Regions from separate parts of the Erwinia sp. AK-PDG3-5 genome, predicted to be linked through region 2. Evidence: predicted binding sites of a transcription regulator. Region 2 holds the regulator's gene; each other region holds the start of a gene.
The links. The regulator sigma-54, encoded in region 2, starts transcription at its own class of promoters, with help from an activator protein. The targets are predictions, from matches to a motif close to GTTGGCACANNTTTCGCTNT.
Positions count from the first base shown of each region.

Region 1: the regulator sigma-54 is predicted to act here: its motif matches at 1,372-1,391, upstream of glnA (glutamate--ammonia ligase).
Region 3: the regulator sigma-54 is predicted to act here: its motif matches at 2,074-2,093, upstream of glnK (P-II family nitrogen regulator).

Region 1 is NZ_CM165967.1:4,714,296-4,717,542, reverse strand. It holds gene glnA (glutamate--ammonia ligase) at 1-1,226, opposite strand, end outside; gene typA (ribosome-dependent GTPase TypA) at 1,660-3,247, shown strand, end outside.
Region 2 is NZ_CM165967.1:560,131-563,377, reverse strand. It holds gene lptC (LPS export ABC transporter periplasmic protein LptC) at 1-100, shown strand, start outside; gene lptA (lipopolysaccharide ABC transporter substrate-binding protein LptA) at 72-620, shown strand; gene lptB (LPS export ABC transporter ATP-binding protein) at 627-1,352, shown strand; gene rpoN (RNA polymerase factor sigma-54) at 1,401-2,834, shown strand; gene hpf (ribosome hibernation promoting factor) at 2,857-3,144, shown strand.
Region 3 is NZ_CM165967.1:3,564,300-3,567,546, reverse strand. It holds gene AC1UKS_RS16615 (SmdA family multidrug ABC transporter permease/ATP-binding protein) at 1-118, shown strand, start outside; gene AC1UKS_RS16610 (SmdB family multidrug efflux ABC transporter permease/ATP-binding protein) at 111-1,874, shown strand; gene glnK (P-II family nitrogen regulator) at 2,147-2,485, shown strand; gene amtB (ammonium transporter AmtB) at 2,506-3,247, shown strand, end outside.

The sequences.
Region 1 (3,247 bases), 610 kb from region 2:
GGGATCTCAGCTTCTTCTTCCGGCGGCAGGTCATACAGGTTTTTGTCCATTGCATCGCCAGGGTGGATCTTGTTGATGATGCCGTCCAGGCCAGCCATCAGCAGTGCAGCGAAGCACAGGTATGGGTTAGCCGCTGGATCAGGGAAGCGCGCTTCAATACGACGTGCTTTCGGGCTGGCAACCACTGGGATACGGATAGAAGCAGAACGGTTACGGGCAGAGTAAGCCAGCATTACTGGCGCTTCGTAGCCTGGGACCAGACGCTTGTAGGAGTTAGTGGTTGGGTTCGCCAGGGCGTTGATCGCTTTAGCGTGTTTGATAACACCACCGATGTAGAACAGGGCCATTTCAGACAGGCCGCCGTATTTGTCGCCGGCGAACAGGTTGTTACCGTCTTTAGACAGTGACATATGGCAGTGCATACCCGAACCGTTATCACCGAACATAGGTTTCGGCATAAAGGTCGCTGTTTTGCCGTAAGCGTGCGCCACGTTGTGAACAACGTATTTGTAGATCTGAATTTCGTCAGCTTTTTTGGTCATGGTGTTGAAGCGGGTTGCCACTTCGTTCTGACCGGCCGTTGCCACTTCGTGGTGGTGAGCTTCTACAACCAGGCCCATCTGCTCCATGGTCAGACACATCGCAGAACGGATGTCCTGTGAGGAGTCGACAGGTGGAACCGGGAAGTAACCGCCTTTCAGACCTGGACGGTGACCTTTGTTGCCGCCTTCGTAGGCTTTACCGCTGTTCCAGTAAGCTTCGATATCGTCGATAGCAACATGGGAACCGGAGGTGCTGCTGCCGAAACGGATGTCATCGAACAGGAAGAACTCTGGCTCTGGTCCAAACAGAACGGTGTCTGCAATGCCAGAAGAGCGCAGGAAATCTTCAGCGCGCTTTGCGATGGAGCGTGGGTCACGATCGTAGCCCTGCATGGTGCCTGGCTCGAGAATGTCACAACGGATGATCAGCGTAGGATCTTCGAAGAATGGATCCAGCACAGCGGTGGTCGCATCTGGCATCAGAACCATGTCTGATTCGTTAATGCCTTTCCAGCCACCAATAGAGGAACCGTCAAACATTTTGCCTTCTTCGAAGAAGTCAGCGTTAACCTGATGAGCAGGAATGGTGACGTGCTGTTCTTTACCTTTTGTATCGGTAAAACGCAGGTCAACGAATTTGACTTCGTGCTCGTTCATCATCGACAGAACGTGTTCAGCGGACATACTTAACTCTCCTGGATTTTGTCATTGTCGTCGTGGTTAGCGATCTCAAGGTGGACTTTGCTTATCTCGCATTGTCATCCGATAATAAAGATCTCTCACACGCTATCAACCGTTGTGAAAAACTGCATTCTTCGCTTGAGTGTATAAAGCGAAATCTATGCCAACTTTATTATTTACCTGAAAAAGCGCTATGATGCGCCCTCTCGTGATACGGGACCTGCACCATGATGGAAGTCGCGCACCATTTTGGTGCTATTGAGTGCTGAGTGAGCACTATTCTGGTGCATTTTTTCGATGGAGTGCGATTCTTGCACTGTTTAAGGTGTAAAAAGCAATCCTGACAGTTATCTTTAATTGAAATTTGTGATCCTGTTCAGTCCTTCGATTAATCCGTGTACAATAGCGCGCTATTTCTAATGCCTGAGGCAAAGCTGTGATCGAAAATTTGCGTAACATCGCCATTATTGCCCACGTTGACCATGGTAAAACTACCCTGGTCGATAAGTTGCTGCAGCAATCCGGGACCTTTGACGCCCGTACTGAAGCCACCGAACGCGTAATGGACTCCAACGATTTGGAGAAAGAGCGTGGGATTACCATCCTCGCAAAAAACACCGCCATTAATTGGAATGACTACCGCATCAACATCGTGGATACCCCAGGACACGCCGACTTCGGCGGTGAGGTTGAGCGTGTGATGTCAATGGTTGACTCGGTGCTGCTGGTTGTGGATGCAATGGATGGCCCAATGCCGCAAACCCGCTTCGTGACCAAAAAAGCGTTTGCTAATGGTCTGAAGCCGATCGTTGTTATCAACAAAGTTGACCGTCCTGGTGCGCGTCCGGATTGGGTTGTTGACCAGGTCTTTGACCTGTTCGTTAACCTCGATGCGACTGACGAGCAGCTCGACTTCCCGGTAATCTATGCATCAGCGCTGAACGGTATCGCTGGTCTGGATCACAACGATATGGCTGAGGATATGACTCCGCTGTATCAGGCTATCGTGGATCACGTTTCTCCTCCGCAGGTTGAGGCAGAAGCGCCATTCCAGATGCAGATTTCCCAGCTGGACTACAACAACTACGTGGGTGTTATCGGCATCGGCCGCATCAAACGCGGTAAAGTTAAGCCAAACCAGCAGGTTACTATCGTAGATAGCGAAGGCAAAACCCGTAACGGTAAAGTCGGTAAAGTCCTGACCCACATGGGTCTGGAGCGTATCGAAGCGGTTGAAGCCGAAGCGGGCGATATCATCGCTATCACCGGTCTGGGCGAGCTGAACATCTCCGACACCATCTGTGATCCACAGGCTGTTGAAGCGCTGCCAGCACTGAGTGTTGATGAACCAACCGTGACCATGTACTTCAACGTAAACACCTCTCCGTTCTGTGGTAAAGAAGGTAAGTATGTGACTTCACGTCAGATCCTTGACCGTCTGAACAAAGAACTGGTGCACAACGTTGCATTGCGTGTTGAAGAAACCGAAGATTCTGACGCCTTCCGCGTGTCAGGTCGTGGTGAGCTTCACCTGTCCGTTCTGATTGAAAACATGCGTCGTGAAGGCTTCGAAATCGCCGTTTCACGTCCTAAAGTTATCAACCGTAAAATCGATGGCCGCATGCAAGAGCCGTTCGAGAACGTGACGCTGGATATCGAAGAACAGCACCAGGGTTCTGTGATGCAGGCAATGGGCGAGCGTAAGGGTGATGTTAAAGACATGATCCCTGATGGCAAAGGCCGTATTCGTCTGGATTACCTGATCCCGGCGCGTGGACTGATCGGTTTCCGTACCGAATTCATGACCATGACCTCTGGTACCGGTCTGCTGTACTCCACCTTCAGCCACTACGATGATGTTCGTCAGGGTGAAATCGGCCAGCGCCAGAACGGCGTGCTGATCTCTAACGGCCAGGGTAAAGCGGTAGCATTCGCCCTGTTCAGCCTGCAGGATCGCGGTAAGCTGTTCCTCGGCCACGGTGCTGAAGTGTATGAAGGCCAGGTTATCGGTATTCACTCACGTT
Region 2 (3,247 bases):
TACCGGGATGAAGATGCGTGGAAATTTACGGAAGAAAACAGCCGAGCTGATTGAAAAGGTCAAAACCTCTTATGAAATCCAAAATGCAAAACAACCTTAAGTTCCTGGCGCTCAGCTTGCTGCTGGCTACCAGCCTGCCGGCTCTGGCGCTGACCGGCGACTCCGATAAACCGGTGAACGTCGATTCCGAAAATCAGGCCCTTGATATGCAGGGTAACGTTGCCACCTTTACCGGCAACGTCATCGTGACCCAGGGCTCGATCAAAATCACCGCGGATAAAGTCGTGGTCACTCGCCCGGATGGCGACAGCAAGAAAACCATCGTCGATGCTTATGGTAATCCTGCCACCTTCTACCAGATGCAGGACAACGGTAAGCCGGTGAAAGGCCATGCGCAAAAAATGCATTATGAGCTGGCGAAAGATTTTGTCGAGTTGACCGGTAATGCTTATCTGGAGCAGCTCGACAGCAACGTGAAGGGTGACCGGATTACCTATCTGGTGAAAGAGCAGAAAATGCAGGCTTATGGCAGCAGCGGCAAACGCGTGACGACCATCCTGGTTCCTTCCCAGTTGCAGGACAAAGGCACCCAGTCTACCGGCCCAAAAAAGAGTAACTAATCAGCTATGGCTACGTTAATTGCGGAAAACCTGGCGAAGGCTTACAAAGGCCGTCGCGTGGTCGAAGATGTCAGTTTGCAGGTCAAATCCGGTGAGATTGTTGGCCTGTTAGGTCCAAATGGCGCCGGCAAAACCACCACCTTTTACATGGTGGTTGGCATTGTGCCGCGTGATGCGGGTCGTATCGTCATTGATGATGAAGACATCAGTATCTTACCGTTGCACGCCCGCGCTCGCCGTGGGATTGGCTATCTGCCGCAGGAAGCGTCGATCTTCCGCCGCCTGAGCGTCTATGACAACCTGATGGCCGTACTGCAGATCCGCGACGATCTGACCACAGAACAACGCGAAGACCGCGCCAATGAACTGATGAGCGAATTCCACATCGAGCATCTGCGCAACAGCATGGGTCAGGCATTATCCGGTGGCGAACGTCGTCGTGTTGAGATTGCCCGCGCGCTGGCCGCCAATCCAAAGTTCATCTTGCTTGATGAGCCCTTTGCCGGTGTTGACCCGATTTCAGTTATTGATATCAAAAAGATTATCGAACACCTGCGTGACAGCGGCCTTGGCGTGCTGATCACCGACCATAACGTGCGTGAAACGCTGGCGGTATGTGAGCGCGCTTACATCGTCAGCCAGGGGCACTTAATTGCTCATGGAACTCCGGCAGAAATTCTGGAGGATGAACAAGTTAAAAGAGTCTATTTGGGCGAAGAGTTCAGACTCTGATAAGGTGTTAAAACCAGGTAAGATTTTCGAGGAATTAGTATCCTGAATATGAAGCAAGGTTTGCAACTCAGGCTTAGCCAACAGCTTGCCATGACGCCACAACTGCAACAGGCGATCCGTTTGCTGCAGCTCTCTACGCTTGAACTACAGCAGGAAATTCAGCTGGCGCTGGAAAGTAATCCGTTGCTTGAACAAACCGACATTCATGAGGAAGTGGACGTACGCGAATATCAGGAGAAAGAGGCTCTGGATACCAGGGAAGCGCTGGAACAGAAGGACATGCCCGAAGAGCTGCCTCTGGATGCGACCTGGGACGAAATTTATACCGCCGGAACGCCGTCAGGCACCGGAACCGATTATCACGACGACGAGCTGCCGGTCTATCAAGGTGAAACCACGCAGACCCTTCAGGATTACCTGATGTGGCAGGTGGAGTTAACCCCGTTTACCGAAACTGACCGGGCGATCGCGACCTCGATTGTCGATGCCGTGGACGACACCGGTTATCTGACCGCCTCGCTGGATGAGATCCTCGACAGCATTGGCAACGATGAATTGACCATGGATGAAGTGGAAGCGGTATTGAAACGCGTTCAGCGCTTCGATCCCGTTGGCGTCTGTGCCCGCGATCTACGGGATTGCCTGCTGGTCCAGCTTTCCCAGTTCCCGCCTGACGCATTGTGCCTGAAAGAAGCAAGGCTGATTGTCAGCGAACATCTGGACTTACTGGCTAATCATGACTTCCGTAGCCTGATGCGCGTGACGCGGCTGAAGGAAGACGTGCTTAAAAACGCCATGCAGGTAATTCAGTCGCTCGATCCGCGTCCGGGTCAGTCGATTAATACTACCGAGCCGGAATATGTCATCCCGGATGTGCTGGTACGCAAAGCCAGCAATCGCTGGACGGTGGAACTGAATTCAGACAGCGTACCCAGGCTGAAGATTAATCAGCATTATGCTTCACTCGGCGGTTCGACGCGTAACGACAGTGACAGCCAGTTTATCCGCAGCAATTTGCAGGAAGCGAAGTGGCTGATAAAAAGTCTGGAAAGCCGTAATGACACGCTGCTGAAAGTGACGCGCTGCATCGTCGATCAGCAGCAGGCGTTTTTCGAACAGGGCGAAGAATTTATGCGCCCCATGGTGTTGGCGGATATCGCCAGTGCCGTGGATATGCATGAATCCACCATTTCCCGCGTGACCACGCAGAAGTATCTGCACAGTCCGCGCGGAATTTTTGAATTGAAGTATTTTTTCTCCAGTCACGTCAACACCGAGAGTGGTGGCGAAGCTTCCTCCACGGCGATACGCGCACTGGTGAAAAAATTAATCTCGGCGGAGAATCCCGCCAAACCACTGAGCGACAGCAAGCTCACGACTTTGCTCTCTAATCAAGGGATCATGGTAGCGCGGCGCACTGTTGCAAAGTACCGAGAGTCTTTATCCATCCCGCCCTCAAACCAGCGTAAACAGCTGGTCTGATCGAACAGATAAGGAAGAATGTATGCAACTCAACATTACCGGGCAGAACGTGGAAATCACTGAACCATTGCGTGATTTCGTGACGACCAAATTTGCCAAACTGGAACAGTACTTTGATCGAATTAATCAGGTCTATATTGTACTGAAGGTCGAAAAGGTCACTCAGGTAGCGGATGCGACTTTGCATGTGAATGGCGGTGAGTTGCATGCCACCTCGGAAGGGAAAGATATGTACGCGGCGGTTGACGGCTTGATAGACAAGCTGACGCGCCAGCTCAATAAACATAAAGACAAGCTGAAGCAGCACTAAATTTCACTCAAGCATTGATTATTTCTTCGCCACCCTAATCTTAGGATCAGGCATGACGTAAGATAACCGGCTCGGCTCCCTTTAATCGGGGAGCCGGGCCGTT
Region 3 (3,247 bases), 1.8 Mb from region 2:
GGGAGAGCACGAGCAACTCGCCGCTGAACCCGGCTGGTATCAGGATATGTACCGTTATCAGCAGCTGGAAGCGGCACTGGACGAAGAAGAGATCGAAAAGGGAGTGCCACATGGCTAATCTTGCCCACCTCTGGCCGACCCTTAAGCGGTTACTGAAATACGGATCGCCGTGGCGTAAATCGCTCGGCCTGGCGGTATTGCTGCTGTGGATTGCCGCCGCTGCCGAGGTGATGGGGCCCATCCTTATCAGCTACTTTATTGATAATATGGTCGCCAAACACAATATGCCGTTAGCGTTAGTCTCCGGGCTGGCGACCAGTTTTATCCTGCTGCAAATTCTCGCGGCCTCGCTGCATTACTGGCAGGCGCTGCTGTTTAACCAGGCCGCAGTGGGCGTGGTTCAGCAACTGCGGATGGACGTGATGGATGCGGCCTTACGGCAACCGCTGAGTGCGTTTGATACCCAACCGGTTGGGCAAATCATCTCTCGCGTTACGAATGACACGGAAGTGGTGCGCGATCTGTACGTCACGGTGGTTGCCACCGTCTTACGCAGCGCCGCATTGATTGGGGCGATGCTGGTGGCGATGTTCAGTCTTGACTGGCGCATGGCGCTGGTGGCGATCACCATCTTCCCGGCCGTGCTGACGGTGATGCTGATTTATCAGCGTTACAGCACGCCGATTGTCCGTCGGATGCGCAGCTATCTGGCTGATATTAATAATGGCTTCAATGAAGTGATTAACGGCATGAGCGTGATCCAGCAGTTCCGCCAGCAGGCGCGCTTTGGTGAGCGTATGGGCGAAGCCAGCCGCTCGCATTATCTGGCGCGTATGGAAACGCTGAAGCTTGATGGCTTCCTGCTGCGTCCGCTGCTCAGTCTGTTCTCTGCCCTGATCCTTTGCGGACTGATGCTGCTGTTTGGCTTCTCGTCTGCCGGCAGCATCGAGGTCGGCGTCCTGTATGCCTTTATCAACTACCTCGGCAGACTCAATGAACCGCTGATCGAACTCACTACGCAGCAGTCTATGCTGCAGCAGGCGGTGGTTGCGGGTGAGCGCATCTTTGAACTGATCGATGCCCCGCGCCAGCAGTACGGCACGGATACCCGGCCACTGACCTCGGGGGCCATCTCGGTTAAGGATCTGACTTTCGCTTACCGCGACGATCGCAATGTGCTGAGCGATATCTGCCTTGACGTCCCGTCGCGTAACTTCGTGGCGCTGGTCGGACATACCGGCAGCGGTAAAAGCACGCTGGCCAATCTGATGATGGGCTATTATCCGATTCAGCACGGTGAAATTTGTCTGGATGGTCGACCGTTAAGTACGCTCAGCCACAGCGTTTTACGTCAGGCGGTGGCGATGGTTCAACAGGATCCGGTGGTCCTGGCGGATACCTTCTTTGCCAACGTGACCCTGGGGCGCGATATCTCTGAAGAGGCGGTGTGGCAAGCGCTGGAGACGGTGCAGCTGGCTGAACTGGCGCGCGGCCTGTCTGAGGGGATCCATACTCGTCTTGGCGAGCAGGGAAATAATCTTTCTGTCGGGCAAAAGCAGTTGCTGGCGATGGCTCGGGTGCTGGTGGCTTCGCCGCAGATTTTGATCCTCGATGAAGCAACGGCCAATATCGATTCTGGCACTGAACAAGCCATCCAGAAGGCACTGAAAGCCGTACGGGAAAAAACCACATTGGTGGTCATTGCACACCGGCTTTCAACGATTATCGACGCTGATACCATCCTGGTTCTGCACCGTGGTCGTGCTGTCGAACAGGGGAATCATCAGGCGCTGCTGGAAAAACAGGGCCGTTACTGGCAAATGTACCAATTGCAGCAGGTCGGGGATGAACTGGAAGCGGGCGAGGCGGTGTAAAAACAGCCGCTTCGCTGCACCAGGAACAGGCGGATAAACGGCAGAATTCCCGCTTTTGCACATAATTAACGCGCGACGCACCGTAATGGTGCGTTTTTTGTTGGCTGCATTCTGCTCCACCTCCTTCTGTTTTCCTCTCCCTAGCTCAGCAACACTGGGCCAGACTGACTAATCGTCTGAAAAATGCCAATTTTTAATTTATGGCACAGCCTTTGCTTTAATCAATCCGTGTTGGGCGAAACAACCGTATTCAATACCTGGAGGGGGATCATATGAAGCTGGTTACCGTGGTAATTAAACCGTTTAAGTTGGAAGACGTGCGTGAAGCACTTTCCTCTATCGGTATTCAAGGGCTGACCGTGACCGAAGTGAAAGGCTTTGGTCGCCAGAAAGGGCATGCAGAACTTTATCGCGGTGCAGAATACAGCGTGAACTTCCTGCCGAAAGTAAAAATAGACATTGCGATTGCAGACGACCAGCTGGATGAAGTGGTTGATGTGATCAGCAAGGCTGCCTACACCGGCAAAATCGGTGACGGCAAAATTTTTGTTGCGGAACTGCAGCGAGTTATCCGTATTCGCACTGGCGAAACTGACGAAGCAGCACTGTAATCTCGGGGCTAAGAATGTTGATGGGATGGGATAAAATGAATAAAAAAATTGCTCTGTTCGGCCTCGCCAGTCTGGCTCTGTTACCGTCGCTTGCGATGGCTGCAGCACCGGCAGTGGCTGATAAAGCTGACAACGCCTTTATGATGATCTGCACCGCGCTGGTGCTGTTCATGACGTTGCCGGGTATTGCCCTGTTTTACGGCGGTCTGCTCCGCGCTAAAAACGTGCTTTCCATGATGACTCAGGTCTCTGTGACCTTCGCGATGGTGTGCGTATTGTGGATGCTTTACGGTTATTCACTGGCCTTCAGTGAAGGTAACGCCTTCTTCGGTGGCTTCAGCATGGCGATGTTGAAAAACATTCAGCTGACCTCACTGGTAGGCACCTTCTACCAATATATCCACGTCTCCTTCCAGGCTTCGTTCGCCTGTATCACCGTGGGCCTGATTGTTGGATCGATTGCTGAGCGCGTTCGCTTCTCAGCGGTACTGATTTTCGTTGCTATCTGGCTGACCTTCTCGTATCTGCCTATTGCACACATGGTCTGGTCAGGCGGTTTGCTGGCCCAGGACGGCGCGCTGGACTTCGCAGGCGGTACCGTTGTGCACATCAACGCCGCGGTTGCTGGCCTGGTGGGTGCTTACCTGGTGGGTAAACGTGCTGGTTTCGGCAAAGAAGCCTTTAAGCCTCACAATCTGCCAATGGTCTTTATGGGGACGGCGATTCTGTATGTGGGCTGGTTTGGCTTCAACGCTGGCTCAG